DNA from 4 places in the Paenibacillus sp. S-38 genome. Region 2 is predicted to be linked to each of the others. Evidence: riboswitches for the same ligand, from Rfam matches in the RefSeq annotation. Region 2 holds a riboswitch; each other region holds the start of a gene.

Region 1 (7,764 bases), 1.0 Mb from region 2:
AACCCGTATGCGCTGCAGTTCAACCCGGGCGGCTCGAGCGGCGGAACGGGTGCCTCCATCGCGGCGAACTTCGCGGCAGCGGGGATGGGAACGGATACCGGAGGTTCGATCCGTGTTCCTTCCGCCTTCAACAGCCTGGTAGGCATCCGGCCTACCGTAGGCCTCTCCAGCCGTGACGGGATTATCCCGCTGGCCCTCACCCAGGATGTCGGCGGCCCGATGGCCCGCAGCGTCACTGATGCGGCCATCCTGCTCGACGCCACGGCCGGTTATGACCCCGATGATACCGCAACGGCCTTCGGCGTGGGCCGGATTCCCGCAAGCTATACGTCGTTCCTGGATGCCGACGGCCTCAAAGGTGTCCGGATCGGCGTAGCCGTGGAGCTGATTGGCTCGGAGCCGCAGCAGAAGGCGGTCAGCGACCTCGTCTACAAGGCGGTGGATGACCTCGAGCGGCTTGGCGCGCAGACCGTGCCGATCCTCATCCCTCATGCGGAAGAGATCGGGAAGTACCCGAGCCTCAGCGGTTACGAGTTCAAGTTCAACCTGAACGACTACCTGAAGGAGCTTGGGCCCAAGGCCCCTTACGCTACCTTGAACGACATAATCGAGTCAGGACAATACATCAAGGCGCAGGAAGAGCCGATGAAAGCCCGTAACGCCCGCGAATCCCTGGATACGCAAGAGTATAAAGATATCGTTCTGTTCCGTACGAAGCTCACCAGGGAATCGCTGCTTACGGTAATGGCGGATCACGATCTGGATGCGATCGTGTATCCGACCTCCGCTTACCCGGCGGCCCCGATCGGGGAGCCGCAGAACTCCGGTTCGAACACGAAGTTCAGTCCGTTCTCCGGCTTCCCTGCCGTCACGGTGCCTGCGGGCTTCACTCCGGAAGGCCTGCCGGTAGGGCTCGAGTTCCTGGGCCGAGCGTTCGACGAAGGCTTTCTGATCCGGCTGGCCTATGCCTATGAACAAGGAACGCTGCACCGCAAGCCGCCCGCCCTTCTTCCTTAATAAGAGAATCCGCTCTTCATACCAACAGACCGGCCCCCTGCTCGCAGCTGTGAGCAGGGGGCCGGTCTGTACAGCATATATTACATCATCAGGAGTGGAAGTTCAGGGAAGGCTGCCCCTGATGATCGGCTCACCGACAGAGCAGTCCGTCCCGGTGAGCTAACCGCCCCGGTAGAAGAAGCATCTCTTGCCCCCGAGCCGTTTGGCCGCATACATGGCCTGATCCGCCGCGTCGAGCAGATTAGGCATGGTCCGCGCATCCTGGGGGTATAGGGCGATGCCGACGGAAGGCGACGTTTGAATCGGCACATCCTCCAGGCGATAAGGCTTGGAGAGATGCTCAACGATGGCATTCGACAGTTCATGCACCCGCTCTATGCTGCCTGGGGAAGACAGGGACACCGCAAACTCGTCTCCCCCGAGACGGGCCATGCTCATTCCGTCCTGCTGCAGAGTGGACAGCCGTTTGGCTACGGCCTGCAGGAGCAGGTCGCCTGTGCGGTGGCCGTGATTGTCATTGATGGGCTTGAACTTGTCCAGGTCGAAATACAGGACGGCCACAGGCCGCGGCCCTGCCTCAGCAAGCTTTTGTTCCAGATCGAGCATGAAGGCCCGCCGGTTCATCAGCCCCGTCAGGCTGTCACTGCTTGCGATCCGCTCCAGCTTGCGGAGGGATTCGCTCAGCTTGTCGTTGAGCGTCTCCCGCTCCGTAAGGAAGTGGATCTGCCGGACGAGGACAAGCAGAACGGTAAGCGTCAGTCCCCAGGCGAACACATCCGTCGTCAGGCGGAAGAAGACCAAGATGACGATCAGCAGGAGCAGGCCGGTATAGGGAACCGAGAAACGGACCACCCGGCCGAGACGGCCTTCTACAGGGGCGGCATCCGGTTCATCGGAGATGGAGCGGATGCCGGCCACTGCCATCCAGAAGGCGGCGCCCGTCCAGAAGGTGTCGATCCAGGGCTCCAGGGCATCCAGGGCACGGATATCAATCAGCAGCATGTAGAGCGTGTCCCCCGACATATAGCTCAGGCAGCCGATGGTCAGCATCCGCATGGTCCGTCGGCTCATCCGCCGCTCCCCGTTCAGCAGCCAGGAGGTGAGGACGAACACCATGAGCAGAGAGGTGATCGGATAGAGGAGGTCGACGGTAATCGTGACGAGATTGAGATTCTCTTCGCCGTAATAGACCGGCTTGATCAGGAACTCCCAGCTGATCACGGCGAGACTCACCACCAGAATCAGGGAGTCGAGCAGGTAGCGGTTCTTCTCCCCTGAGCGGACCCATCCGTAGAAAGCGACCAGGTAAATCAGCGACTGGGAAACCCAGAAGATATCGGCGATACCGATCTCAGGCGGCTCCATATTCCATATCCATTCATAGGAGCCCCAGATGAGCTGAGCCATCATCTCGCAAAAGACAGATATGCCGATCAGACTCCAGAATCGCTTCTGGGGACCGGTGTGGGAGCGGATCACTTCGATCAATACACCCAAGGAGAGGGCTGGAGCCAGGATATCCATCAGATAGAGGGGGAATATGTATTCGCCGTACGCTAAGGATATGGCAGCCTGCACGGATACGAAGAGCAGGCCTAGAATCAGAAGGCGGGAAGAGTTGGCCGATGTCATGTTGGAAGCGCCCCTTTGATATCAAAAAAACCATCACCCAAGCAGGTGATGGTTGTATGCACACCACTAAGGCGGCCCGGCTGCCATAGAATGACATAGCATTCCGTAGGCCCGAAGCTTTGCGTCCTTATTTTTCAATAAGTTTGCTTTTTACAAGTGAAGTTAAGATAGATGGATTATAAATCATGATTACCTATTAATAATAAAAGACCTGCGCGTTTTCGTCAAAATGTAAAAAATGTCTATTTAGGAAAATGGGTTGTGAAATGGAATGAAATCGGGACAGGCGTGCCTTAGCTGCTGCCGGGAGCGAAAGGGGAAGCCCTGTAACTGAGGTGCCGCCGTAGACAAGACCGGCCGGATGAACGACAGCCGGAGAGGAAGGCTTCCTTCTCCGGCTGCCGGTGTCCAGCGGCTGTCCGGTATGGGACAGGCTGGTTTTTGTTATTTTTTCAAAGTGTCCTTCTTGACTTCCTCGACGAACACATCATGGGAATCGCGGGTGCTGCCCGGCTGAATCTCGACGAGCGCGTACTTCTTGTCGCCGATCATGATGACGTCCTCGACCTCCGGGAGCGGCTCCTCGAGGTACACGGTACCCAGGTATGAGTTGCTTTTCTTCAGTTTAATGTTCCAACGGAACTGCGGCTTGGCCATGTTCTAGTCCTCCTGAACTTCATATGACATTCAAGTTACCATAGTTTTTCCTAAAATAAAAGAGAAGGCGGGGCAGCCGGAACCGCGGATTCCTGCAAAAAGTACAGAAGAATGATATTTTGCGGGGGTAATCCGCGTGGGAGCGTTTGCTATAATCGGTTCAGCGGTCTGCCAAAGCTTGGTTAACCGCTTACAACGAAGACAGGGAGGTCGTTTTCAGGCATGCGATTCGTGAAAAAAAGCACGGCCCTGCTGCTGGTGGCAGCCATGGCGCTGACATGGGTTCCCCAGGGGGCGCGGGCTGCAGAGCAGGAGAGCGTGATCCGCATCAATCCCATTGAGGGGCTGAGCCCGGATTTCATTAAAGGCTCGGATGTCTCCATGCTGAGCCAGATTAAAGAAAGCGGAGGGCATTACTACGACGGCGGCGTAGAGAAAGATGCGCTGCAGATCCTGAAGGACCATGGGACGAACTGGGTGCGTCTGCGGATCTGGAACAACCCGGTGGATGAGCAGGGGAATCCGCTTGGCGGAGGCAATAACGACCTGGCGCGGACGGTGGAGACTGCTGTTTATGCAAAGGAGCTGGGCCTGAAGGTGCTGCTCGATTTCCACTACAGCGACTTCTGGGCGGATCCGGGCAAGCAGTTCAAGCCGGCCGCATGGGAGAATCTCAGCGGCGCCGAGCTGGAGCAGGAGGTCTACAACTATACCGACAGCGTACTCCGTGAGCTCAAGGCGAAGGACGCGATGCCGGACATGGTGCAGATCGGCAACGAGACGAACGGCGGCATGATCTGGCCGGACGGCAAGACGTGGCAGCAGTCCGCCGGAGAAGAGATCGGCGGCTATGACGGGTTCGCGAATCTCCTGAAGGCAGGGATCCGCGCGGTGAAGGACAACGATCCGGAGAACCAGACGCGGATCATGCTGCATCTGGCGGACGGCGGGGACAACGCCCTCTACCACAGGGTGTTCGATGCGCTTACGGCCCGCGGCGTGAACTTTGATATCATTGGCCTCTCGTTCTACCCGTACTGGCACGGTACGCTGGAAGAGCTGAAGCAGAACATGAACGATATCAGCGCTCGTTATAACAAAGACGTTATCGTCGTGGAGACAGCCTACGCATACACGCTGGAGAACGGCGACGGGTTCACGAACATTTTCGGACCGGCGGAACAAAGCGCAGGCGGCTACAAAGCGACGGTGCAGGGACAGGCCCAGGCGGTGCGGGATATCATGAACGCGGTTCATGAGGTGCCGGGCGGCCGTGGTCTCGGCGTGTTCTACTGGGAGCAGGACTGGATTCCCGTAGAGGGCGCGGGGTGGAAGACCGGAGAGGGCAACGGCTGGGATAACCAGGCGATGTTCGACTTCGAGGGCAATGCACTTCCATCGCTCGATGTGTATAACCTCGTCTCGGCTCCGCTTGAAGACGAGCCTTACGTGGCGGAACTGCAATATGTGCAGCCGGTGACCATGGAGATCACCGTGGGCGGCGAGCTGCAGCTTCCCGCTGAGGTGAAGGGCGAGTTCAGCGATGATTCCATCCGTTCGCTTCCGGTAGCATGGGAGGAAGTAAAGGCGGAAGACCTGGCGAAGCCGGGTACACTTCGGATCGCAGGGACGATCGAGGGGGCCTCGGTTCAGGCGGAAGCCGTTGTTACCGTGGAAGGCACACGCAACTATGTGCTGAATGCCGGCTTCGAAGCCGGAGATTTCAGCAGCTGGAACCTGAGCGGAGACACGCAGGCCCTCTCGGCCGAGAAGTCGAGCGCTCCTGCCGGCAATGCCTACAGCGGCGATTATTCCCTGCATTATTATCTCGACCGGCCTTATACGTTCAAAGTGGAGCAGAAGGTGACCGGCCTGCCTGACGGCACCTACACGGCGGCCGTACGCACGCAGGGCGGCGGCGGGGAGAAGAGCCTGATACTCTTCGCGGTGAATGCGGCGGGCGACAAGCGGACCGCGGACATCGTCAATACCGCGTGGCATGAGTGGAAGCATATCGTTATTCCGAATATTTCGGTGACCGGCGGACATCTGACCCTTGGGGTCGAAGCGGACGCTAACAACGGAAGCTGGGGAAGCATTGACGAGTTTGAGTTGTACACGGATCATTCGAAGGCTACCCTGAATGCTCCGGCTAAGGTGGAAGCGGGCAGCGAGTTTGCCGTCGGCGTCGGCGTGGACGGGCTCGTGAATGTGATCGGCTCGCAGGATCTGCAGCTCTCGTACGACCGTGAGCTCTTCCAATACGTAGGAGCCGAAAGCACCGAAGCGGGTACCGTTGTGGAGGCAACTTACAATGCGGATGCCGGCACGATTCATCTGGTAACACAGCATGCGGAAGGCAAAGCGGCGAATACGGAGTCGCTTCAAGTGAGGTTCAAAGCGCAGAATATCGAGCGGGAAGGCACGATCGGTGTGACTTCCGCGGAGTGGACGGCGCTGTCTGCAGGCCAGAAGATCACGCCATCCGTCCTGGGCAGCGTAACGGTGTCGGTGTACGGCTCCGTGAACCATGAGCCGGGCGGCGGCACCGGCGGCACCGGTGGAGATAACGGTGGCAGCACCGGCGGAGACAACGACAACGGTACCGGTGGAGACAACGACAACGGTACCGGTGGAGACAACGACAACGGTACCGGTGGAGACAGCGATAACGGTACTGGCGGCGACAACGATAACGGTACCGGCGGCGACAACGACAACGGCGGCAGCACCGGCAGTGACGACAACGGCAGCGGTACCGGCGGAGGTAACGATAACGGTACCGGTAACAGCAGCAGCGATGACGACGATGACGACAGCAGCGGCGGATCTGTCAGCGGAAGCGAGAGCTCCGGTGGCAATGGCAGCAGCAACAGTGATGAGCAGAAGCCGGCCTACGATGCGGCCAGCGGAACAGCTACCGCAAAGCTGAGCGCAGAAGAGGCGGCCGCGAGCTTGAAGGCATCGGGCGGCAAGGCCCTGAAGCTGGAGCTCCCTGCGGTACAGGGCGCCAAGGCGTATGCGCAGGAGCTTCCGGCAGCACTGCTGCAGGAGCAGCCTGATCTGCGCATCGAGCTGGTCACACCGCTCGGCACGGTATCGCTTCCGGGCAGCATGCTCGCTGGAAGCAAGGGCCTGGGCACCGGGCCGGTGACGGTCGGCATCCGCGCAGTGGAGCCGTCCGCGCTGAAGGACGAAGCCCTGCGGAGCAAGCTTGGCGGCAAGCCGGTCATCGACCTGACGGTCTTGGTGAACGGACAGCCGATAGCGTGGAACAATCCGGATGCGCCGGTCACGGTATCCATCCCTTACAAGCCGAGCGCTGCGGAAGCGCAGCAGCCGGAATTCCTTACGGTCTGGTATCTTACCGCAAGCGGTGAAGCGGAAGCCGTCCCTACCTCGCATTGGAATGCGAAGACGGGCCTGCTGACGTTCCAGACGACTCATTTCAGCACCTATGCAGCCGCTTATGACAAGCGCTCCTTCAGCGACCTGTCGCATGTCGGCTGGGCTGCTCAAGCGGTAGAAGCCCTTGCGGCCAAAGGGGTCATTCAGGGGACATCCGATACGGAGTTCACTCCGGATGCGCCTGTAACACGTGCCGAATTCCTGCAGATGCTCGTACGGGCGGCCGGATTGACGGCATCGTTCGATTCGAACTTCTCCGACGTCACACGCACGGATTACTTCTATGATGCCGCAGGCATCGCGAAGAAGCTCGGCGTGGCCGGCGGCCGAGAGAACGGCGGCTTCGCACCTTCGGAGCGCATCACGAGAGAAGACCTCATGGTGCTGACCGTGAGAGCCCTCGAGAAGGCCGGCAAGTGGAAGAATTCCAGCGGCAGCGGGTTGGAGGCGTTCAGTGACGCATCCACCGTGGCGGAGTATGCCGCAGAGGCGGCTGCAGGCCTCGTCCAAGCCGGCGTGATCAACGGCAGGGGCAGCCTGCTGGCACCGAAAGAAGCAACGACCCGCGCGGAAGCGGCGGTCATTCTGTACCGCGCCCTGCAGGCGTCGGAAGAATAAGGTTCTTACCGGTATGCCTCTTCCTGGAGGCAGCCGGTACACCCATTAGTCTCAAGAGGCTCCGGAATCAGAGGGTCCGGCCGTTCACCGGCCGCCTCGTCCGGGGCTTTTTTGGCTTGGATGGGGGAAGAGATCTTGACTGTATCTATAGTGCAACAAGGATGACACCGACTTGCCGCAGGAACAGAGGTCTTACCGGGCATCCAGAACTATCGGTCCGCCATAGGGAATGACATTCGAACATTACAAAATAAATAGAATTAAGTGACATTACCGGTTAATCGACCGTAATAATTAAACCTAAATCAGCCAATTATCTGACAATCCCCTTTTAATTATTACATTATTATTGAATTAATACATTGACATGGAATCAATTACCGGCTTATAATCCGTATAGCAACAAAAAATCTGTAATCATGGGCCGGGGAC
Region 2 (7,764 bases):
CCGGACTTGCGCCGGGCCTCCAGAGGATCGATCGTCACCACGAGCGACTCCGCCTTGCCCAGATGCACGTAATTGCGGGCGAATGCGGTAATGTCCGCATCGCTGCGTCCCAGCCCTCCGAGGCGGACCGTTTCCTGCGCCGCCAGATTCAGGTGCAGGTACGCATACAGCACGCGGCCGAAGTCTACGATGCCGCAGACCAGAAACAGCAGCAGAGGCAGCATCAGCGCTAACTCCGTCAAGGACTGTCCTTTCTCCTCACGGAGCAGCCGAATCCTTCGTCGCAAGGAGGAGGTACCCGGCTGACCCGCCGCTCCCCCGTGCCCCTTCCTATCTTCTATCCGTCTCATCCCATTCCCCATCCTTTCGCCAGGTAGCAGAGGAGGCAGCCGCCCGCGATCGCCGGACCGTAAGGGTACGTGAGCGGTGCCGTTCCCCCCTGTGACGGTAGTGCGGTGGGCAGTCCGAGTCCGGACCGCACCGAGCCAACGGCAAGATAGAGGCTGCGCACCCTTTCCTTCCAGCCCGGGCGGAGCAGCAGCACGAAGAGTGCCATCGCCCCGCCCACCAGGGCCATGTAGACGGCGGCCATGCCGACGAAGGCCGCTCCCTTGAAGGCGCCCACCAGCGCAAGGAGCTTGACGTCGCCGGCGCCCATGCCGCCGAGGAGGTAAGGAATGAGCAGAATGCCGAGGCCGGCGGCGAAGCCTGCGCCTGCAGCGAGGATTCCTCCCCAGCCGCCCTCCGCTGCCTGCAGCACCAGTGCGGCGAGCAGGCCGGGACCGATGACTTTGTTGTAAATTTTCCGGGATCGAATATCCGTAACTACGCATACCACCAGAATGGCGAGCAGCGCGGCGTCAATCAGCATGAAACTCCCCTCTTTCTTTATGTATGGTCGGAAGTGAATCCGGTAAGGCCGGAGCCTGCGGCTTAGCTTCAAACCGCAAGCTTCCGTGCCGCTGCCCCAATTAAGGCGTAGTGCTGCGGCTTTGAACGGTGTTCAGCGCGTCGGTGAAAATGTTCGTGATCTCCGTACGCAGCATGACCAGCGTAGCTACTACCGCTACGGCGATCAGTCCGAGGACCAGTCCATACTCCGTCATTCCTTGCCCCTGTTCTTCGGTTACGAGTGCTCTCAGTTTGTTCATCATGCTGTGTCTCTCTCCTTTGGGTTGTTGGGCTTTGGTTGATGTTTGGAGGGAGCCGCCGGCTCCACTCCACAAGCTGCAGTCGATTGTTCGATTATGGCGTGTTAGTGCGGCTCTGTACCGTATTGAGCGCGTCGGTGAAAATGTTCGTGATCTCCGTACGCAGCATGACCAGCGTAGCTACCACCGCTACGGCGATCAGTCCGAGGACCAGACCGTACTCCGTCATTCCTTGTCCTTGTTCTTCGGTTACGAGTGCTCTCAGTTTGTTCATCATACTGTGTCTCTCTCCTTTGAGTTGTTGGGCTTTGGTTGATGTTTGGAAGGAACCTCCGGGCTCCACTCCACAAGCTGCAGTCGATTGTACGATTATGGCGTTGTATTGCGGCTTTGTACCGTATTAAGCGCATCGGTGAAAATGTTCGTGATTTCCGTACGCAGCATGACCAGCGTGGCTACCACCGCTACGGCGATCAGCCCGAGGACCAGACCGTACTCCGTCATTCCTTGTCCCTGTTCTTCGGTTACGAGTGCTCTCAGTTTGTTCATCATGCTGTGTCTCTCTCCTTTGAGTTGTTGGGCTTTGGTTGATGTTTGGAAGGAACCTCCGGGCTCCACTCCACAAGCTGCAGTCGATTGTTCGATTATGGCGTGTTAGTGCGGCTTTGTACCGTATTAAGCGCATCGGTGAAAATGTTCGTGATTTCCGTACGCAGCATGACCAGCGTGGCTACCACCGCTACGGCGATCAGCCCGAGGACCAGACCGTACTCCGTCATTCCTTGTCCTTGTTCTTCGGTTACGAGTGCTCTCAGTTTGTTCATCATGCTGTGTCTCTCTCCTTTGAGTGGATAGGGTTGGATTTATGCGATTCATGGGGCCTGCCGGCCGTTTTGTTTGAATATTCGGTTAATTACTGGTGCGTTGATGCTTAAGCGAAGCGGGATTCCCATGAGGCTGCCTCATGTACACTCCGGCTGCGATTTATGGCGTTGAATTGCGGCTTTGTACCGTATTCAGTGCATCTGTGAAAATGTTCGTGATCTCCGTACGCAGCATGACCAGCGTGGCTACCACCGCTACGGCGATCAGTCCGAGGACCAGACCGTACTCCGTCATTCCTTGTCCCTGTTCTTCGGTTACGAGTGCTCTCAGTTTGTTCATCATGCTGTGTCTCTCTCCTTTGAGTGGTTGGGCTTGGGTTTGTGAATATCGAATCCTGCTTTACAAAAATACTACGGCTTGTCCATCCTTCGTCTGCGTCAGGCTGAGACTTCCCGCAGGAAGCTCGACGACCGATACGGCGCGGGGGACCAGCGGGCCGACCCGGCCTGGGGGCAGCTTCTCCTGCATGCCCACAATGGTATGGTTCTCGTCCAGATACAGTACATCGATCGCATAACGCATGAAGAAAGTGTGGATTGAGCGGCAGGGACGGATGTGAAGTCCGGTGCCTTGCGGCAGCTCCTTGGAGAACATCAGGCCGCGCAGCCGCTCCAAGAAGGTCTTCGCGGTATGCAGGTCCGATGCAAGGGTTTCTCCCGTATTCAGATTCACCAGCTTCATTCTGGATTTCGCCTCCTTGTTCATACAAAATATCCCTGCTTCAGCCGAAAGGAGGGATGGGAACACATCTATGTACCCCGTCATCTTTCGGTAGCTGGCTGGCTTAGCGGATCTTATCGCGGTAGCCCCTGTAGCTTTGCGTCGCTGGTTTTCACCAGGTTTGCCTTTATCGAGATTCGGCGAATTTTGTCGTCGAACTCGTTTGATAGCCATATCTTATCGGGATTTTGATGAGTTTCCATGTGCTTTTAGAACTATGTTTTTTATGCTTGACAGCTTATTTAATAGGCATTAACTCCTTGTTTATTTAGAACATAAAGAACCATACCCATGAAGCCTAAAAGAGGCTAACGACGCAGGAAACGGTGCACCCCCCCCTGCTTCCGGGAGGAAACCCTCGCCTCATCCCCCGCCTGGTAAATTGATCCTGCCTGGAGGTAGGCTGGAAGTAAGAGAGACTCCCTGCGCGAAGTCCCGGGAAAAACGGAGACGTTCTGCCGGGCCCTATGCCCTACCGTTGGTCAGAGGACACACCCTGCGCAGGCTTTCTCCAGTCCCTTCCAACCCCTGGACGCTGTATTCCGGGGCCAAGGCCGGATGTTCGCAGCATCTAAACATACGAAAGAGCGCTCCAAAGATAACCGGCTTCGTCTTTTCCAGATAAGGACGGTACGCGTCAATCAGGCTGGTTCCAAGGTGAAGTGACACTGCTGCATTCCTATCTACAGAAAAAACCGGAGCCCCGCTGATCGGACTCCGGTGTGGAAGTGTATTTTATAGAGCAAGGGGGCCTACGATTCCCAGGGATGAATCATATCCTCGGGCCGCACGATGCTGTCGAACTGCTCCGCCGTCAAATAACCGCTGCGCATCGCCGCTTCCTTGAGGGTTAGGCCCTCCTTGTGGGCCGTCTTCGCGATGGAAGCCGCCTTCTCGTACCCGATATGCGGATTAAGCGCCGTCACGAGCATCAGCGACTGTTCCAGATAGCGCTGGATGACCGCACGGTCCGGCTCAATGCCTACCGCACAGTTGCGGTTGAACGACTCCATGCTGTCGGCCAGTAGCCGGACGGACTGCAGGAAATTGTGAATGATCACCGGCTTGAACACGTTCAGCTCAAAGTTCCCCTGAGAGGCGGCGAATCCGATCGCCGCGTCGTTGCCCATCACCTGGCAGACGACCATCGTGAGCGCTTCGCTCTGCGTCGGGTTCACCTTGCCCGGCATGATCGAGCTTCCCGGCTCGTTCTCCGGGATCCGGATCTCGCCGATGCCGCAGCGCGGACCGCTGGCCAGCCACCTTACATCGTTGGCGATCTTCATGAGATCCGCCGCGAGCGCCTTGATCGCTCCATGCGTGTAGACGATCTGGTCGTGGCTCGTCAGGCCGTGGAACTTGTTGTCCGAGGACACGAACGGGATGCCCGTTTCCTTCGAGATCTCCTCGGCCGCGGTCTCCCCGAACCTCGGATGGGCGTTGAGCCCTGTGCCGACGGCCGTCCCGCCGATCGCCAGCTCGCGCATCGTCTCCACACTCCGGCGGATCATCGCGCCGCTCTTCTCGAGCATCGCCCACCAGCCGCTGATCTCCTGGCCGAGAGTCAGCGGTGTGGCGTCCTGCAGATGCGTCCGGCCGATTTTGACAATGTCGCTGAACTCGTCCATCTTCGCCTTCAGCGTACCCTGCAGCTCGGCAAGGGCCGGCAGCAGGCGCTTCTCCACGGCAAGCACCCCGGCGATATGCATCGCCGTCGGGAACGTATCGTTGGAGCTCTGCGAGCGGTTCACATCGTCATTCGGGTGGATGCGCACCGTCTTGCCGCTCTCCTCCAGCCGCTTGGTGGCCAGGTGGGCGATGACCTCGTTCGCGTTCATATTGGACTGCGTGCCGCTGCCGGTCTGCCAGACGACGAGCGGGAACTCGTTGTCCCACCTGCCCTGGATGATCTCCGTCGCCGCTGCGGAGATCGCCTCGGCCTTCTCCGGCTCCAGCTTGCCGAGCCGCTCGTTGGCCCGGGCCGCCGCCTTCTTGAGGATCGCGAAGGCATGCACCACCTCCAGCGGCATCCGCTCGGTGCCGATCCGGAAGTTCTCGCTGCTGCGCTGCGTCTGCGCGCCCCACAGCTTATCCGCCGGCACCTTGATTTCGCCCATCGTATCGCGTTCGATTCTGAACCCTTCCATTGCTTCGTCACTCTCCTTGGCTTGGTCTCATCCTCCTATATTACCCCGTTTCCTGCTCCTTCCATTCCGGAGGCGAACTTCATCGGTAATCGACTCCTCTCTGCCCCCATACTCCTTCACTTTTTAATACGATATGTCAGCCAAAATCCCTTCCAATCCATTCTTATAACAGGAATTATTTGACATACAATACTTCTGCACTCTACAATAGTGTCAAACATATTTGACAACCTTGAGGGAGTTCCACCATGAAAAACGACATCAAAGACCGCCGCAAAGCCCACGGCCTGTCGCAGGACGATCTCGCCAAAGCCTGTGCGGTGTCCCGCCAGACCATCAATGCCATCGAGAACAACAAATACGATCCGAGTCTCTCCCTCGCTTTTCAGCTTGCCCGCGTCCTGGGGGTGACGGTTGACGAATTGTTCCTTGGCGGCGGCTCCTGAGTCTGATGGTGATGAAGCGAGCGATCATGAAGTTAAACATCACGCAGCAATGGAAGCCAGGAATGACTCAGATAAGATGGAGTGAACGTTCATCGCCATCGTTCGCCGACGACCGGCGGCCCGGTCTCTTCCGGATGTCAAAGATAAGACGCTTCGAGTGTTCAGCCCCTTCGAAAGGAAATGATCCGATGATGCAAAGAAAGCTAAAGCGGCCCGCCCTTCCACTGATCCGCCGAACCGTCGCAGTTGTCGCTGTTCTCATTGTTCTCGGCCTCAACGCCGCGAAACTGCTCCAAGGCAGACCGCTGACCGAAAGCGACCTGATCTCACTCCCCATCGTGCTGATCCCCCTGTTTCATGTATTCGCCTGGAACTCGCACGTGGAGGAAAGGGATGAGATGGGCGTTTCCATTTCGGCCAAGAGTCCTCGCTCAGTTACCATGTGATGCTTGCGGTGCTGCTTCTGCTGTTCCTTGTCGGAGAATGGACGGGGCCGGAGGACGGAACCATCGATAACGTACCGATGTTCGCCGCCTTGTGCGCTGCCCTGGTACTGCAGCCCCTCATCGAATGGTGGACCGTCCGCAAATACCGCTAAGACGTGAAAGTCAATCTGCGGTTGATACCCGAGGAAAGGAACGATTCCTGTATGCCTTCACCGCTTCAACTGTTCCGCCGCGCCGCTGCCTCCGCCGCCGTGCTCTGTATACTCGGCTTGACTATCACGAAGCTGTATGAAGGCCAACCGCTCGGTACGATGGAACTGTTCCTTCTTTCCTTGGTGCTTCCCACACTCTTGAATGCGTTCGCTTGGAAGTCTATGGAGGAAGAACGGGAACGGGGAAAAGCCATCGCAACCGAGAGTGCGGCGTTCAGCTACTATGTCCTGCTGGTGCTGCTGCTGTTGATGGTCATGCTCGACTTATGGACGGAAAGCCGTGGAGGAGATCATGTGAGCAGTATGCCGCTGGTCGTCGTGCTGCTCATTGCCTCTATCCTTCAATCTGCCGTCGAATGGTGGAAGATCCGCAAGCGGCGGTAACACCGGCCCGTGCCTTGGCAGCAGCCAAACCGCTCCGGTCGGTATCGCGCGAATGACGTAAGATTTGAGATATCGATTGAAGAGATAACTATTGAAGCGATAACTATTGAAGCGATAACTATTGAAGCGATAACTATTGAAGCGATATCGCTTGAAAAGGCTGGCCTGAGCTGTGGTACACCCTAAGCGTAAAATGCCCCGGACGAAGCAGCGGCAGCCAGCATTGAACCGTCCGAGTATATCCGGCGTCCGACGCTTAGGTTCACAGAGGCGTGAGAGCTTCGCAGCGTCCGTTTCCTGTGAGGTGGACGGTTGAGCTATACCGCCATATGGGGGACCCGCTCCAACAAGGGGGACGCGTAACGCTGGATTCCGGGCGGAGCCAGCAGAGCGTGCCATTGTCCCATGTGGTCCGCTCCGGTCGGTGGGACTTGTATCGCCGGTTTTCGGCCGAACTGGCCGGACGTGCCATTGTCCATGTAGTCCGCTCCGGTCGGTGGGACTCGTAAGGCCGATTTTCGGCTGAACTGGCCGGACGTTACGGAGAGATTTGCTGACCAGGCGAGCGATGGTTTCATATGTCCACTCCAGTGGAAACCTCCGCAGCGTCCCTTTTCCGGGCCGAACTAGCCGGAACTGCCATCGCCATATAGGTGCATTCCTGCAGAGGGAGTTCCAGCACCGTCTGTTTCCGTGCAGACATGGCCAAAGGTGCTATCGCCATATAGGTTCGCTCCTGCTGGGGAATTCGAGCACCATCCATTTCCGCGCTGATCCGGCCGTCGAGCCTTATCGCCCAATGTGCGGCATTCCCCAATGAGCAGCCAGGCCTACCGGACTAAAAAAGTAAATAAGGGAACTGAAATGCGCTATATCCCCCGCCAATAGGGCCATTTTGCAAATAAAGGAACTGAGGTTCGCTATTTCGTTGCCCGAGCCAGCTTTTCGATGAAAAAGGAGACTATAAGGCATCTGAGTTCCGCTAAATGCCGGGAAATGATGGGAAATATTCAAATAAGACATCTGAGTTCCCTTATTTGAATTTCTCCCTTCGGATGACTTCCTAATGCCAAATAAACTTCCAAGTGAAGGCTTGGCCATGACTTGACTCTACTTGGGGGCTGCCTCGGAGCATGGTACCCGGCTCGCCGCTGACTCGTCTATGGATTGGCCTCGGCTCGGTCTGGCCAGACTCCGGATTAGTCACAGTCTTGGCCCCGTGCCCGCCCCTCCGGCCTCGGCCACGTGCCTTTCCCTTCGGCCTTGTCCTGCCGGCCCTGGCCCTTCGGCTTTGTCCCTCCGGCCTTGGCCACGTGCCTTTCCCTTCGGCCTTGTCCCTACGGCCTCTGGCCCCCGTGCATGGCCTTCGGCCT
Region 3 (7,764 bases), 3.7 Mb from region 2:
CATACCAGACGCGGGATGTTCTTACGGCGATGGAGGAGGATTCCGGCATTGTGCTGCAGACGCTCCGTGTGGACGGCGGTGCCGTCGCGAATAACTTCCTGATGCAGTTCCAGAGCGACATCGTCGGCATCGAAGTGGAGCGTCCGGTGATCAATGAGACGACGGCACTCGGTGCCGCTTACCTGGCGGGTCTTGCCGTGGGCTACTGGAGCAGCCAGGACGAGATCTGCGAGAAGTGGCAGGCGGACCGCCGGTTCGATCCTTCCATGGAGGAGGAGCGCAGGGAGAAGCTGTACGGCGGATGGAAAAAAGCCGTTTCTGCAGCAATGGCTTTCAAATAACGGTGATGTGTGATAAGATAAAGGCAAGTTAATACTCTGTCAGGAGAATCGGAGAGACTACGTTACAGCACGGCTGAATCATTTCAGCCCCCGTGCATGTTTCGTAGTCTCTTTTTTTGTACCCTTTTCTCCGGAACAAGACCTGGGAGGTTTTCACGTGGAACATTTCTTTTCGAGCAGGAGCAGAATAAGTCAATTGCAGGAGATGGGTCGGAACACCCTTGATATCCTTGTCATCGGAGGCGGCATTACCGGGTCGGGCATTGCGCTGGATGCCGTATCCCGCGGCATGAAGACGGGACTGGTGGAGATGCAGGACTTCGCGGCCGGCACGTCTTCCCGGTCAACGAAGCTGGTGCACGGGGGGCTCCGTTACCTGAAGCAGCTTGAGGTGAAAATGGTGGCCGAGGTGGGCAAGGAGCGGGCGATCGTGTACGAGAACGGGCCGCACGTGACGACACCGGAGTGGATGCTGCTTCCGATGCATAAGGGAGGCACCTTCGGCAAATTCACGACCTCCATCGCGCTACGGATGTACGACTATCTGGCAGGAGTAAAGCGCGGCGAACGCCGGAAGATGCTGACGGCGCTTGAGACGCTTCGCCGCGAGCCGCTGCTGAAGAGCACGGGGCTGAAGGGCGGAGGCTATTATGTGGAATACCGTACGGATGACGCGCGGCTGACGATCGAGGTGCTGAAGGAGGCGGTGAGCCGTGGAGCCCATGCGGTGAATTATGCCAAGGTCGAGCGGCTGCTGTATGATAAAGGCCGCATCGTCGGCGCTCACGTGGTCGATGTGGAGACGGGAACGGGATATGATGTATACGCCAAGAAAATCGTCAACGCCGCAGGTCCTTGGGTGGATACGATGAGGGAGATGGACGGCTCGAAGAAGGGCAAGACCTTACAGCTGACCAAGGGGGTCCACCTGGTCATCGACCAGAAGCGGTTCCCGCTGCGCCAGGCAGTGTACTTCGATACGCCGGACGGCCGGATGGTGTTCGCCATTCCGCGGGACGGCAAAACCTATGTCGGTACGACCGATACGGTGTATAAAGAGGAGATATCCCACCCGCGGATGACCTCGGCGGACCGCAAGTATATCATCGATGCGATCAATTATATGTTCCCGGACGTAGGTATTACGGTCCGAGACGTGGAATCGAGCTGGGCGGGGGTCCGGCCGCTGATTCACGAGGAAGGCAAGGATCCGTCCGAGATCTCGCGCAAGGACGAGATCTGGCAGTCGGAATCCGGCCTCATCACCATTGCGGGCGGCAAGCTGACAGGCTATCGCAAGATGGCGGAGATGGTCGTCGATCTGGTGGCCGAGCTGCTGTCCGCAGAAGGAGCGGGGGCGTTCGGGGCAAGCGTCACCAAGCACATGCCGATCTCCGGCGGTTCCGTCGGCGGCTCAGCGGGATTCCCGCAGTTCGTGAAGTCGAAGGCCGCGGAAGGCGTGCAGCTGGGCCTGCCCGGGGAGACCGTGGAGGCATGGGCGCGCATGTACGGCTCGAATGTCGACCGGCTCTTCGAGATGGCGCAGACCGGCCGCGCGGAGGCGGAAGCAAGCGGTCTGCCGCTTGAGGTGTTCGTGCCCCTGCTCTACGCGATCGAGGAGGAGATGGCCGCCCGGCCGGTGGACTTCTTCATCCGCCGCACGGGGGCTCTGTTCTTCAACATTGCCTGGGTAAGGGAGTGGAAGGCGCCGGCCGTGGAAGCGATGGCCCGCCGGCTGGGCTGGACATCCGAGCAGAAGGAGCGGTACGCAGCCGAGCTCGAGAAGCACCTTGGCGATGCCGTGGTGCCGGCGGATGAGGAGCAGCCGCGCCGGTTTGCGATCTGACCCGCGCCATCAATTAACCAAATTTTACTACAATTTGTCCGGCTTCTGTCCGATATATGGAAGTAGTCTCCATCTTGCAATCCACAGCAAGCTCAATGAAATTTCTGCTGTCTACCGTTCCGAGAGAGCTATGACCATCGAAATGACCCTTAGGGGCCAGGGGAAAGCCGCATTCGCCCAGTTCCAGGGCAAAGCGGGCCTGGCTTTGGATGAGCTGAACATGATCCTGGTGGACCTCGCGGAGTATAACTCCGGTCAGGCGGATCAGCTGCCTCTGCGGCAGGAGGCTGATTTTCAACGGGCGTCCATGCTCAATGTGAGCGGCATTCTCTGCGCCATGCTCCTCTCAGCAGGGATGGGGCTTTACATAACCCGCTCTGTCGTCCGGCCGGCACGTGAGCTTCAGCGCTTGACGGCTCAAGCGGCTTCCGGAGACCTTCGGGTTCGTTCAAACTACAGGTCAAGAGATGAGCTCGGTCAGCTGGCGGCTTCGTTCAATGCCATGTTGGAGGACCTCGGGCAGGTGATCCGCCAGGTGCATGTGACCTCGGAGCAGGTGGCTGCGTCTTCGGAGCAGCTGACCGCGAGCGCCGAGCAGACCGGCCGGGCCAGCGAAACGATCACCGCCGCCTCGCACGAAGTGGCGGAGGGGGCGGCTCATCAGACAAGCCAGGTTGCCGAGGGGCTGGACATCGCCAGTGGGATGGCGGAGAGCTCGCTGAAGGTGGCCGGCGATGCTGAGGATGCGGCGGAAACCGCCACCCAGGCTGCAGGAGCGGCGCGGGAAGGCAGCCGCAGCGTGCAGAATGCCGCCACCCGGATGGAGGACATCCATCGGACGGTGGACGGACTGGCCGAGGTTATGCACACGCTTGGCGGACAGTCCGAGCGGATTCAGCGGCATTGTCGGCCTGATGACGGACATGGCGGGCCAGACCAACCTGCTTGCACCCAACGCTTCCATTGAGGCTGCGAGAGCCGGCGAGCATGGGAAGGGCTTCGCCGTTGTGGCCAGTGAGGTACGCAAGCTGGCGGATCAGTCGATCGGTGCGGCACAGGAGGTGCACCTGCTTGTCACGGGGATCCAGGAGCAGACCCAGGCGGCGGTTCAGTCCACCCGCCGGACCGCCGCTCAGGTGCAGGAGGGCATGGGCAGCATGCAGGAAGCGGGCACCTCGTTCAGGGAGATCGAGAGCTCCGTTTCCGCCCTGGCGGAGCGGATCGCTGCGGTAACGGCAGGGGGCCGCGGGATGACGGCCGGCACACAGCGGATGACGGAGACGATCCGGGGGATCCTCCGGATTGCCGAGGAGGCCTCGTCGGGCACTCAGCAGGTTTCCGCGGCTACGGAGGAACAGCTTGCGACCATGGAGGGGAGATGTCCGCTTCTTCGCAGCACTTGGCACATATGGCCCGGGAGCTTCAGATGCTGGTCGGCCGGTTCAAAGCGTGATGGGGTGCAGGAAAAGGAGCCGCTGGAAGGCATCCGGCGGTCTCCTCTCTATTGTATAACTTATTTTCTTTTTTCTGGGCAATCGTCTTGCAATCCCTTTGGCGCTGTGGTAAGATGTAAACATATCATATATTTGTAACCTGAATTCACATATTGTAAAGGGTTATCATTTGTAAGATGGAACCTTTTGTAATGTGTGAATTTTTTATTTCAACCGAAGTAAAAAGAACATGTTACAAATCAAATTTTGGAGGTTTTCTCACATGCAAACAGGTACAGTGAAATGGTTCAACGCAGAAAAAGGTTTCGGCTTCATCGAAGTTGAAGGCGGCAGCGACGTATTCGTACACTTCTCCGCAATCCAAGGCGAAGGCTTCAAAACCCTCGACGAAGGTCAGCGCGTTGAGTTCAACGTAGTTCAAGGCAACCGTGGTCCACAAGCTGAGAACGTTGTAAAGCTGTAATACCCACAATGCAAAAGAAAAACTGCCCTTAACCGGTGTTAGGGGCAGTTTTTTATGGTCAAATGAAAGGGGTGCCTGCCTGTTCTTTACGGAAGAACGGGCCGGGGCACCCCTTTCCCAAGGGAAGTCATAAGGAGGAGAATCATGTATTTTCGAAGAAAACCTGCTCCCGCAGCGCCGCTGGAGAACACGGCGGTTTGGTCCTGCGAGCAGGAAGGCTGCCGAAGCTGGATGCGGGATCACTATGCGATGGAGCATGTACCGGCTTGCCCGCTGTGCAATGTCCCCATGGTTCGAAGCATGAAGATGGTTCCGCAGCTTGTCGTCCCCCAGCGTGAAACGAAGAAGAAAAGCGCTACGATGTCCTGATGTACCCGTCTGCTCCTACAGTATAACCCTATATGGCGGTACGGCTCTTCACCGGTTGGTGAGGGAGCCGTACCGCTTTTTTGCGTGAAACGGACGGACAAGGAGGCGGTACGCGGCGAGAGGAGGAAGCGGGCGTCTTTCGCCCTAAGTCCGATGCACCTTGGTAGATACCGAACAGCAAAGAGCGCCGAAGTATCCGTCTTCGGCGCTCTTTGCTGTGATATGGGTTGGGAGTGAAAGCGGAAGCTTCCACGTAGGAATCAGCGGCAGGTTCTTATTCGTTAAACCCTATTGCGTCCGATGGAGCGCAGGATCAGGCTTACGATAAAGACCAGCGCGATCGAACCGATCAACGCAGGGACGATATAGAAGCCGCCGACTTCCGGACCCCAGTCACCCAGGAGAAGACCACCGAGCCATGCACCTACAAAACCTGCGATGATGTTACCGATAATGCCGCCGGGGAGATCCTTCCCCATAATCATGCCAGCCAGCCAACCGATGATACCGCCGATAATCAAGGACCATAAGAAACCCATTTGAACTACCTCCTTTTTATTTTGTTTGAATCGTTGGATGCTTACTATTAACCTATCAACTCGCGGTAGAATCACGCCGATAAAAGAAGCAGCCCCGGTCGATACGAGGGCTTGTAGAAACGATAACTCCATAAGGAGTCGGAAAAGGAGGCATCAGTCGTTACACATTCCATCTGACATTTACTAGCGCAAAGGCATCCGTATGGGATTCGGCACCGTCTCGATTTACCTAGTACGACACATCGGCGTCATACGGCAGGCTTTCTGAAGTGCCGCGGGAAGATCGCCGGCTTTATTCGTTGACGGCCGCAGTCGCAGCAGAATCTTTTGATGGGGCGGCGGTTTTGCTCCTGCGCCTGCAGCACCCACGGATCTTCAGCTTGCGTACAGCCCGTAGGATCATGACGACGGCTCCTGCTGCGGAGGAACTACGAAGGGGAGCATCAGCAGCTTCCCTTGGAAAAGTCGAATGTCTTTTTCGATTAAATTCGACAAAAACCTATTTTTACAAGGTATTTATACCTACTTAAATCGTACTTATCTATAGACAGTTTGCCCTAAATCGAATATGATAGAAACGTACTCATCATATTCTAGTGAAAAGGGCAAAACGCAGGAAACTGCGTGACGCAAAGCCACAGGGCCTGAACCGGTAAGAGATATTTCTCTTAAAGGAAGGCAGCCGGTTGCCACAAGGAATCATAGCTTTATGCCTATGAACCTTGTCCGGGGTTCTTTTTTTATTGGACCAATGCCCCTCACACACCAAGAAAGGTAGGACTACATTCATGGGCAAACCGTATCGCTCGCAATTTTCTTTCTTTGTTTCCCTGCTGCTTCTTCTTCAGCTGGTTCTTCCCGGAGTAAGCGCTTTTGCTGCGGAAATCAACTCGTCTATCCTGCCGCCGAGCAATCTGGCATCGCAGTTTGTGACACCTGATGATGTAAAGCTCTCGTGGAGTTCGGTCTACGGGGCGACAGGCTATCAGATTTATGAGATTGGAGAGGGTCAGTTGAAGCCCCTCGCCAAGTCGACAACAACTTCCTACACGGCAAGCAACCTGGCTGAAGGCTCGTATACTTATGTCGTATCGACGCTGAGCGCTGAAGGCGAGTCGGGCCCAAGTGCACCGATCAACGTGGAAGTGGTTTATCCTGAGATGGCTGCACCGGCAACACTGACGTACACCATCCAGAACGGCAATGATATTGTACTGAGCTGGGGCTCATCTGCGAATGCCCAGACTTATAACGTTTACAGCATGGCAGCCGATGGCAGTGCCTCGCTGCTGACAAGCACGGCTAACCGGACGTTCTCTATTGCGAACAATCAAGCCGGCACATACACTTACGCCGTATCCGCTGTGAACTCGCTGTATGGCGAATCCCAGCGCGGCACTCCGCTGCAGGTTACGGTGGTTACTCCAGTCATGGCGGCACCGACCGGTCCATCCTACACGCTGTCGAACGGCAGCGATGTGACCCTTCGGTGGAATGCAGTGACTTATGCGGGTTCTTATAAAGTGTACCAGATTATCGATGGACAGCCTGTACTGCAGAAGACGGTCACGACGACAAGTGCCGCTTTTACCGCACTGCCGGCGGGAGACTATACTTACGAAATTCGTTCTTACAGCGACCGCTTCGGTGAGTCCGCTGAAGCTGCGAAGCTAGCCTTTACGGTAAGCAGCATTACCCTGCTTCCTCCAACCAATGCTGCAGCCCGGATCCAGAACGTGAACGACATCACCCTGTCCTGGACGGCTGCCGCTAATGCAACGGGTTACAAGGTATACCAAATCGTGGACGGACAGCCGGTGCTTAAAGGTACGGTTACCGGTACGGCAGTAACCTATACGAATCAACCGGCCGGCGATTACACCTATGAAATTCGCTCGACCAGCACACGTTACGGGGATTCCGCCGATGCGGCATCCGTCTCGATCACCGTGGGTTCGGTGACGATGAGCGCGCCTGGCGGACTGACAGCTAAGCTTCAGAATGTGAATGACATCGTGCTGGCTTGGACCTCTGCGGCCAACGCGACGGGCTACAAGGTATACCAGATCGTGGACGGCCAGCCGGTGCTGAAGAGCACGGTTAGCGCGCTGACGGTTACCTTTACTAACCAGCCGAGCGGCACTTATACGTACAAGGTGTACTCCACCTCTACTAAATTCGGTGATTCCGCCGAGGGCAGTGAGGCAGCAGTAACCGTTGAGGTACCAGTGATTCAGCCTCCGGCGAACTTGATCCAAACAGCCAAGAGCGCCACCGACTTCGTCCTTTCCTGGGATGCGGCGGCTAACGCCAACTCTTACAAAGTGTATCAGATCGTAAACGGCCAGCGGACGCTGAAGAATACGGTATCCGCAACGAACGTCACCTTCTACAATCAGTCGCCGGGCGAGTATACCTTCGAGGTTGCAAGCTATTCGAACCGCTTCGGCGAATCGGCACAGGCCACGCGGTTGACGTTCACCTTGAACGGCGAAACGATGGCTGCTCCAACAGGCCTGACACAAACCATTACGAGCGGCAATGATCTGACGCTGAAGTGGACTGCGGCTCCTTATGCCAACAGCTATAAGGTATACCAAATCATCGATGGTCAAAAAGTATTGAAGAGCACCGTTACCGGAACCACCGTGTATTACTCGAATCTGCCGGCCGGTGAATACAGCTATGCTGTTCACTCCGTATCGAATACACTGGGCGAATCCCCAAGCGGCGCGGAAATCACCGTTCCGAT
Region 4 (7,764 bases), 3.5 Mb from region 2:
CTCATGAAGTCCGGCTGCCGCGGGCCCCGCTATACGTTGAAACGGAAATGCATGACGTCGCCGTCCTGCACCACGTACTCTTTGCCTTCGAGGCGCAGCAGCCCTTTTTCCTTCGCCGCATTCATGGAGCCGGAATTCGTCAAATCTTCGTAGCCGACCACTTCCGCACGGATAAATCCGCGTTCGAAGTCCGTATGGATCACGCCTGCCGCTTGAGGAGCCTTCATCCCCTTGCGGATCGTCCAGGCGCGCACTTCCTGTACGCCGGCCGTGAAGTACGTATACAGACCGAGCAGCTTATAGGCCGCTTTGATCAGACGGCCGAGGCCGGATTCCTGCAGGCCGAGCTCCTCGAGGAACATCGCCTTGTCTTCGCCTTCGAGCTCCGCAATCTCGGACTCTACTTTGGCCGAGATCGGCACGACCTCCGCATTCTCGGCGGCCGCATATTCGCGCACCTGCTGAACGTACGGGTTGCCGTCGCTGTTCGCTACTTCCGCCTCGCTGACGTTCGCCGCATAGAGGACCGGCTTCATCGTGAGCAGGTGCAGGTCGCGGATCAGCAGCTTCTCTTCATCGGTGAGGTCGAGGCTGCGGGCCGGCTTGTCGTTGTAGAGCGCTTCTTTGACTTTCTCGAGCGTCTCGACTTCCTGGGCCACCTTCTTGTCGCCGCCCTTCAGGTTCTTGCGGGAGCGCTCGATCTTCCGGTCAACGGAGTCTACGTCGGCGAGGATGAGCTCGAGATTGATCGTCTCGATGTCGCTGATCGGATCAACCTTGCCGGAGACGTGCGTGATGTTCTCGTCCTGGAAGCAGCGGACGACATGCACGATCGCGTCGACTTCGCGGATATGCGAGAGGAACTTGTTGCCAAGGCCTTCGCCCTTGCTCGCCCCCTTGACGATACCGGCAATATCGATGAATTCAAATGCAGTCGGCACGATGCGGTTCGGCGTCACGATCTTCGCAAGGCCTTCGAGACGCTCGTCCGGCACTTCCACTACGCCGACGTTCGGATCTATAGTACAAAACGGGTAGTTCGCTGATTCTGCCCCAGCTTGTGTTATCGCATTAAACAACGTGGACTTCCCTACGTTCGGCAGCCCGACGATTCCTGCTTTCAAAGCCATATCAAGGACAACTCCTATCCGGTATTCCGCTTAGATTCTGACATTCTATTATAGCTTATTATTAGCCAGTTTGTCACGCAGTTACACTTTTTGGAACCGGGCTTATGTAAAAAAGCCGGCCCCCGCCGCGCACGGAGTCCAGCCTGCTGCGGGCATTCGCCTGTCAGGAGCGCCCTTCATCTTATTGTTCCGGCTGCCCCGAGACCCGGCGCAGCTCGTTGGCCAGCCGGTTCGCCTCGGTCCGGCTCTCCTCATCCTGCGAGGCGTAGTAGATCGCCGACAGGAAGCCGATCAGCTTGTTCGCGTCCTCCGGCGCGATCAGCACCTCGGGCTTCGGGGGCGTAACGATCGTGCAGGCCTTGAGCTCGTCGGCCACATCCTGTACGAAGTTCGCGAACGATTTGCCGAGCTGCCGCAGAGGCGTCTGCGGGTCGCTGCGCCGTGCCGGGTCCAGGATGTAGTGCCCGGTGATGTCCGTCAGCGGATTCAGACCATACCGGTTACAGGCATAAGCGAAAACCCATACGTACCTTTTGTACGATTCCGACAGATTGATGCTTCCGCCGTAGCACAACTCCACCGCACCGGCCGTATCGTTGGCATCGGTGCCATACCGCGCATTATCGGTCGTCACGTTATAGAGCACGTGATACGCCTTTTCCGCCGTGCCTGTCAGCAGGGGTATGCATTCGATAATCTGCTTGTCATCGACGAACAAATGGGCGGAGGACGCCATATCATTGCGTGTCCTTTCGTAATACGCCACGTTCGCCGCCGCGGTTGAGCTCGGATTTCCCGTATCATGGGCCACCATGAAGCGGCAGCCGGATAAGGGAAGCTTAGGCCTTCTCTGGCTGGGTCCCGTCAAGTAGCGTGGAATGATCTCGTACTTCATCAAAAAAGCCACGATCCTCACCACCTCTTCTTCTATCATACAGCATATGCTGCAAAGAGGTGGACGGTACGCGGCGCATACGTCTGGCTGTCCTGGTTATAGGTGATTCGGCTGTCTTCTCTGCCCGGCTTAGGCCTATTTAAAGACCCGCTTTGCCGTCTCTTCCCGCTTCGTGCGAAAATGCGTTTCGACCTGCTTTTTCAGAACATAAGCACGAAGCGAGTTTGCTTTATCCTTGGCCAGATCGATGAACTGGGCTCCAAAATAAAACTCTCCGTTCTCGGTTCTCTCGGTACGAGCGATTTCCGCGCGGCACGCCATTTCGACGCCGAGATCCAAATGCAGGTGCACTACAGCTCCCCTGCCGATACGAAGATCTTCGCGGATGGTAAACCCAATCCCGCTTACACTGACATTGTGCACACTGAGATCGATCTTGTCTTCAAGCAGCCGGTCGCTGCCGTCCGCCATCTGTACCGAAAGCACACGTCCGTCTTCCTTCACAGTAATCCGGGGGTTCTCCCGCTTCTCGGCAAACAAATTCCGGTTCTGCGGCGGGTTGATAATGATCAGAGCACCGTGGTCTTTAGCTACTACTGTCGATTCAAAGATATAAATACCGCCCGGGGAATAGACGGTCAGCTTGACGGTGTCTCCGAGTTCGAACACTTTATACTCCGACATTTCGATCTCCAGAATATCGCCTTCCGCATAGGTCAGAATACCGGTAGAAACGAAGCTTGCCTTCTCTACGACCGTCCGGCTGTGAAGCAGGATGCCGCTGGGGCTGTGGTACGTCTCGTCTGTAAGGCTGTAAGATGATCTTGCTGCAGCCATCTTCATCATGGGGTTGCCACCTCTCGCATGGTTATGTGTTTTCTGGGATGTAGGGGATCGGCCAAGCCAAAAAGGCCGACTCCATTCGCAAAGAGGGATCCGCCGGGGGGTTCGTGAGTCCATTCGGCGGCCAGGCTGTCATAGTCCCTGCAGGACCGTAGACCCTAAGCTTTGCGTCCCTGCCTTTCGACAGGTTTGCCGTGAAGCGAATGATTCTTATGAAATTCCTAGTCACTTAGCATCAGTTTTTAGGCACATATACCTATCATTACTCTTCATTATAGGTATGAGAACCCGATTCTTCAAGTGTTTTTTTGATCCTATCCGCCGCCATTTATTCACATGTGTATAAACGATATTAGTTATTCACACTGTTAAGGGTCTGTGGACAAGTTGGGCAATAGGGATAGAACTTGCTCTATCATGCACTTTTTTCTACAATGGACTGGGAAACGGATCGGATTATCCACAATTTTATCCACAGCGTGTTGACAAAGAATAACTTCTGCCGTCACCCTGTCCACATCAGCAGAAATGAGAGGTTTGCAGCTATGGAGGAAGAACACGTACGCTTCATGCGTGCCGCGATCGAAGAAGCACGCAAAGCCGAAGCGATACGGGAGGTGCCGATCGGGGCGGTTATCGTCCGGGAAGGCGAGATTATCGGGCGCGGCTATAACCGGCGGGAGACGGATAAGGACCCCTTGGCCCATGCGGAGCTCATCGCCATCCGCGAGGCAAGCGAGCATCTGGATGCCTGGCGGCTGCTGAACTGCCGTCTTTATGTTACCCTCGAGCCCTGTCCCATGTGTGCGGGGGCGATCGTCCAGTCGCGGATCGTTCAGGTGGTCTACGGTACGCAGGATCCCAAGGCGGGATGTGCCGGCACACTAATGAACCTGCTGCAGGAGGAACGGTTCAATCACCGGGTTGACGTTGTCAGCGGGATTCTTCAAGAAGAATGCGGCTCGATGCTGACCGATTTCTTCCGCAGGCTGCGGGCAAAGAAGTAGCCGGGCTGTCAGTTAAGAAGCAAGCATAAGGTGACGTGGGGAAGGACAAGGCGCTTGTCCTTCCCTTTGTGCTCTATCTGGCCTTCTGGCGCAGAGGCCGAAGCCAGAGCATAGCCAGCCCTCCGGCCACCAGCAGCGCAAGCACGTACCATCCATACTTGGTGACCGTGCGGGAGATCACGTCGATCGAATCCCCGAAGTAATATCCGAGCATGAAGTAACCCAGCGTCCACAAGAATCCCGTAGAGTAAGAGTAAAGTGCATACGTCCGGTAGGGCATGCCGTTGATGCCGACCAGGTAGGGAACCAGATGCCGGACCACCGGGAGAAAATAGCTGAATACCAGCGTACCCGATCCGTAACGCCCCAGCATAGCATACGATCTTTCGATATAGGGCTCCATGCTCTTCTTCTGCCGAAGACGCTCCAGAACCGGATGCCCCATGACCCGGCCCAGCACATAACCGAGAGTTAGTCCCGAGACGACGCCCACATAGGTAATCACGAAAGCGGGCAGCGGCTTCAGTAGATGCAGCGCGCCCACCATGCCTCCGGTCATCACCACCACCTCATCCGGAATGGGCATCCCTACGATGCCGAGCCACAGGGCGAAGAACAGCGCGAGGTATCCGAACTGGTGGATGTAAGACAGCAGCGTATCAATCGTCACGTTTCTCATCTCCTTATCAAGGGCAGAGGGAAGCTCCCGGCCCGGTACTCTATCCAGATTTCCCGGAGAACCCTTCCTCTAAACGCCGAAGAACCGTTCCCTGTGGGGAACGGCTTTTACTAGAGTCTCAATGTTATGTGAGCCACGGCCTGTGCATACCTAATCCTACTCCATTGTTCTATCCCGTCATATGCGCCTGCCCTGATTGGGATTACGGCTGCCGAACAGGAGCCGGATGCCTCCGCCGATGAGCAGGACCGAAATGACGAACGTCTGGAAATACCGTTCGAACCAGTAGATGATTCTCCTCTGTATCTCAGAAGTGACCCACAGATCGAGCAGCTGCAGCAGCACTTGATCGAACAAATAATAAACACCGAGGCCGAGAAGACCGAAGCCAACCCAGCGCTGATAGTGCAGCAGCCACTCGACGACCGGGATATCCCGGAGCTCTTCCCTCTCCCATCTGGAGATATGCTGCAGGGCATCGAAGAAGCTGAAGAACCACAGCAGGGGGATCAGGAACATGAAGAGAGAGAGCCGCAGCACATCCAGGATGTAGACCGCGAGCAGAAACCCTGCCATGAGCTGGAAGCCCCTCTTCTGCAGGCCGAGATACATATGGCCCGCTCCCGGGAAGACGGAGAGAATCGCCGCAAGCGTCCGGTTCTTCCGTCCGCCGCCCCGCCACTCCTGAAAGTCCTCGAAGAACGTCCGGTCCGGCAGCGGTTCACCGGCTTCCCGGCGCTTCAGGAGCTGTACGCAGTCGAACATGCCGTAGAGCCAGACGATGGGGAGAACCCCCAGGAAGACGAAGAAATCGTCCTGACCGGTTAATGCCGCGAGGAACAGTGTCATGACGATGAAGCCGAAGAATACCGCCATGAAGGCCAGGCCCCGCTGCATCAGACCGAGATGAAAGTGCCCCAGCCCCGGAATGAATGACAGGAACACGGTAAAATAACGGTCGTTCGTCGCTGCAGGCGGATATACATCGGATGCATGGGGTTGTCTTTCGTAATGAATTCCTTGCTTGGCTTGCGCCTCTTCTTCGCGGGATACGGGACCCGGATACGAATAGGGCGGTCTCGGATGGGGTGAGGCCAGAAGAGACACGATCATGTCCACCAGGTTAATGAGGCCCACTATTATCCCCATCACGCACAGGAGTACGCCCAATTTCATCTCCCTGAATATCACAGCGGATAAGAAGGAAAACAGCGCCAGTCCGAAAAATAATACCCCATAGGTCATTCCTTTGATGACTCTGCCCCTATACAGGTGGCCAAGTCCCGGAATGAACGACAGCAGCAGAGCCACCATCGGATGTTTCGTTGAGTTCATCGGTTATCCTCTCTTTCTCGTTTGGACTCGATCCGATCCAGCAGGCCGACTGTTTTTTCCATCCATCTTACGGAATAAGGTTCCGTTTCGGCTGCCGGCCGGGCAAGGTCCGGATGATCCGGATCCACAGCCGCTGAAACGCTGCCCATCAAGAACTGAAATGTACCCGTGCCCATCAGGAGCATCGTAATGGCGGCGGCCACCCCGTAATGCAGCAGCGGATGCTGGAACCAAGACCGCGGGTGAAGGTGGATTCCGGTCTGCCTCGCAGGGGGGAACGCAGCAGAGCGATGTTCGATGTCCCACTGCTTCATGACCGATGCCTGCAGCGATGCGGTATCCGGCTGCGGCAGCACTTCGGCCAGCTCTTCCAGCGCTTCCAAGTAGATCTCGAAACAGGTAGCACAGTCCTCTGCCAGGTGAGTGTCACATCCGTCTCTTTCTTCCGGAGTGAGCACGCCCCGGACGTAGGCAAGCCATGTTTCCCTCGGCATATGGTTCATTCCAGATCTTCCTCCCTCCATGCTTTGCGCATATACTGCTTGGCCCGGTAAAGCTTGGACTCCACCGTTTTGACCGCCACCTGCTGCTCGTCGGCAATCTGTTGGTAGCTCTTGTCCTCGAGATAAAAGGCCACGACCACATCCCGGTACGCCCCCGGCAGCCGCTCGAGATTCTCCCTTACCCGCTCCCGGCGGTCCCTGTGCAGCACCTTTTCTTCCACGGGGCTGCCTGAGGGTCGAGCAGCCGCGCCAATGGCTTCCCATTCCTCGGTTAGCTGCTCCCTCTTGCGGTCTTTCGAGCGTTTATAGTCAATGGCCTTGTGTACGGCTATGCGCGTCAGCCATGTTTTCAATCCGCCGTGCCGGTACTGGGGGAGGGAGCTGTAGATCTTCAGCAGTACTTCCTGCGTCACATCCTCGGCATCCCCGGCTGAATGCAGCACCGAGTAGACGGCCTTGTACAAGTCGGTTCCGTACCGCTCCACGAGCTCGCGGAACGCTTCCCGGTCCCCACCTACGATCCGGGCTATCCATGCTTCTTCGGTAATCGGTCTCCCCCTCCCTTCTCCACAAGCAATAGACGACCGCCATGCCTCTCTTCACTGCAGCGGCCGCAAGAAATTTTTCCTGCCCGCGGAGGCCGGGTGTTCGCTTTTCTCCCGTGCGGCGGTGTGATATAATAACCCTTGGTTAGGATAACGCGTCCCCATAGCTCAACAGGATAGAGCAGTCCTCTCCTAAAGGACAGATAGTGGTTCGAGTCCTCTTGGGGACGCCATCTACATCACGGCACAGCATAATGACCCTTGAATTCAGGCCCTTTAGGGCTTTTTTTTCTCAGCGATAAGCTGGTGGGTATAAAGGATCTTTCCCCGCGGTACACTACCCGATGGATGATGAAACCCATGCACATTCAAACCAAAGTACATACCGACACCATGGCAAAAAGAGCCCGCATCCACGAATTCCTTCGTGCCGCAGGCTCTTTTCTTTCATTGCGTAAGGACAAGCGGACCGTCTTTTGTGATGGCCACCGTGTGTTCGAACTGCGCGGAGAGGCTGCCGTCCATCGTCCGGGCCGTCCACCCGTCAAAGTCGATGAACATCTCGTGCTTGCCCGCATTCACCATCGGTTCGATCGTGAATACCATGCCTTCTTCCAGGCGGAAGCCCCGTCCGGGCTTGCCGGCGTGCGGGAAGGAAGGCTCCTCATGCATATTGCGGCCGATCCCGTGGGCGACCAGATCGCGTACGACGGAGAAGCCGTTACCTTCGGCATGCTTCTGAATGGCGCTGACGACGTCTCCGATGCGGTTGCCGATCAAGGCTTTGGAGATCCCGAGATTCAGGCATTCCTTGGTCACGCAGACCA

What was found. Region 2 has a riboswitch for cyclic di-GMP ahead of ACP26L_RS16245 (DUF192 domain-containing protein). Riboswitches for the same ligand answer to the same signal wherever they lie in the genome.
Region 1: another riboswitch for cyclic di-GMP. It lies ahead of ACP26L_RS11670 (diguanylate cyclase domain-containing protein); the one in region 2 lies ahead of ACP26L_RS16245 (DUF192 domain-containing protein).
Region 3: another riboswitch for cyclic di-GMP. It lies ahead of ACP26L_RS35165 (OmpL47-type beta-barrel domain-containing protein); the one in region 2 lies ahead of ACP26L_RS16245 (DUF192 domain-containing protein).
Region 4: another riboswitch for cyclic di-GMP. It lies ahead of ACP26L_RS00165 (PilZ domain-containing protein); the one in region 2 lies ahead of ACP26L_RS16245 (DUF192 domain-containing protein).

The regions. Positions count from the first base shown of each region.
Region 1 is NZ_CP187970.1:2,522,113-2,529,876, forward strand. It holds gene ACP26L_RS11665 (amidase family protein) at 1-1,017, shown strand, start outside; gene ACP26L_RS11670 (diguanylate cyclase domain-containing protein) at 1,177-2,649, opposite strand; cyclic di-GMP riboswitch class I at 2,717-2,807, opposite strand; gene ACP26L_RS11675 (hypothetical protein) at 3,094-3,306, opposite strand; gene ACP26L_RS11680 (glycosyl hydrolase 53 family protein) at 3,529-7,332, shown strand.
Region 2 is NZ_CP187970.1:3,539,687-3,547,450, reverse strand. It holds gene ACP26L_RS16280 (TadE/TadG family type IV pilus assembly protein) at 1-242, opposite strand, end outside; gene ACP26L_RS16275 (A24 family peptidase) at 347-871, opposite strand; gene ACP26L_RS16270 (Flp family type IVb pilin) at 972-1,154, opposite strand; gene ACP26L_RS16265 (Flp family type IVb pilin) at 1,246-1,428, opposite strand; gene ACP26L_RS16260 (Flp family type IVb pilin) at 1,521-1,703, opposite strand; gene ACP26L_RS16255 (Flp family type IVb pilin) at 1,796-1,978, opposite strand; gene ACP26L_RS16250 (Flp family type IVb pilin) at 2,136-2,318, opposite strand; gene ACP26L_RS16245 (DUF192 domain-containing protein) at 2,376-2,717, opposite strand; cyclic di-GMP riboswitch class I at 2,804-2,892, opposite strand; gene fumC (class II fumarate hydratase) at 3,509-4,903, opposite strand; gene ACP26L_RS16235 (helix-turn-helix transcriptional regulator) at 5,152-5,349, shown strand; gene ACP26L_RS16230 (hypothetical protein) at 5,361-5,795, shown strand; gene ACP26L_RS16225 (hypothetical protein) at 5,792-5,947, shown strand; gene ACP26L_RS16220 (hypothetical protein) at 5,999-6,391, shown strand.
Region 3 is NZ_CP187970.1:8,030,968-8,038,731, reverse strand. It holds gene glpK (glycerol kinase GlpK) at 1-341, shown strand, start outside; gene ACP26L_RS35195 (glycerol-3-phosphate dehydrogenase/oxidase) at 547-2,187, shown strand; gene ACP26L_RS35190 (methyl-accepting chemotaxis protein) at 2,318-3,154, shown strand; gene ACP26L_RS35185 (methyl-accepting chemotaxis protein) at 3,102-3,779, shown strand; gene ACP26L_RS35180 (cold-shock protein) at 3,904-4,104, shown strand; gene ACP26L_RS35175 (cold-shock protein) at 4,249-4,473, shown strand; gene ACP26L_RS35170 (GlsB/YeaQ/YmgE family stress response membrane protein) at 4,755-5,012, opposite strand; cyclic di-GMP riboswitch class I at 5,607-5,706, shown strand; gene ACP26L_RS35165 (OmpL47-type beta-barrel domain-containing protein) at 5,801-7,764, shown strand, end outside.
Region 4 is NZ_CP187970.1:26,251-34,014, reverse strand. It holds gene ychF (redox-regulated ATPase YchF) at 30-1,130, opposite strand; gene ACP26L_RS00170 (peptidoglycan recognition protein family protein) at 1,312-2,037, opposite strand; gene ACP26L_RS00165 (PilZ domain-containing protein) at 2,161-2,871, opposite strand; cyclic di-GMP riboswitch class I at 2,985-3,072, opposite strand; gene tadA (tRNA adenosine(34) deaminase TadA) at 3,414-3,875, shown strand; gene ACP26L_RS00155 (DedA family protein) at 3,949-4,554, opposite strand; gene ACP26L_RS00150 (hypothetical protein) at 4,732-5,889, opposite strand; gene ACP26L_RS00145 (zf-HC2 domain-containing protein) at 5,886-6,392, opposite strand; gene ACP26L_RS00140 (RNA polymerase sigma factor) at 6,389-6,913, opposite strand; tRNA gene ACP26L_RS00135 (tRNA-Arg) at 7,095-7,170, shown strand; gene map (type I methionyl aminopeptidase) at 7,385-7,764, opposite strand, start outside.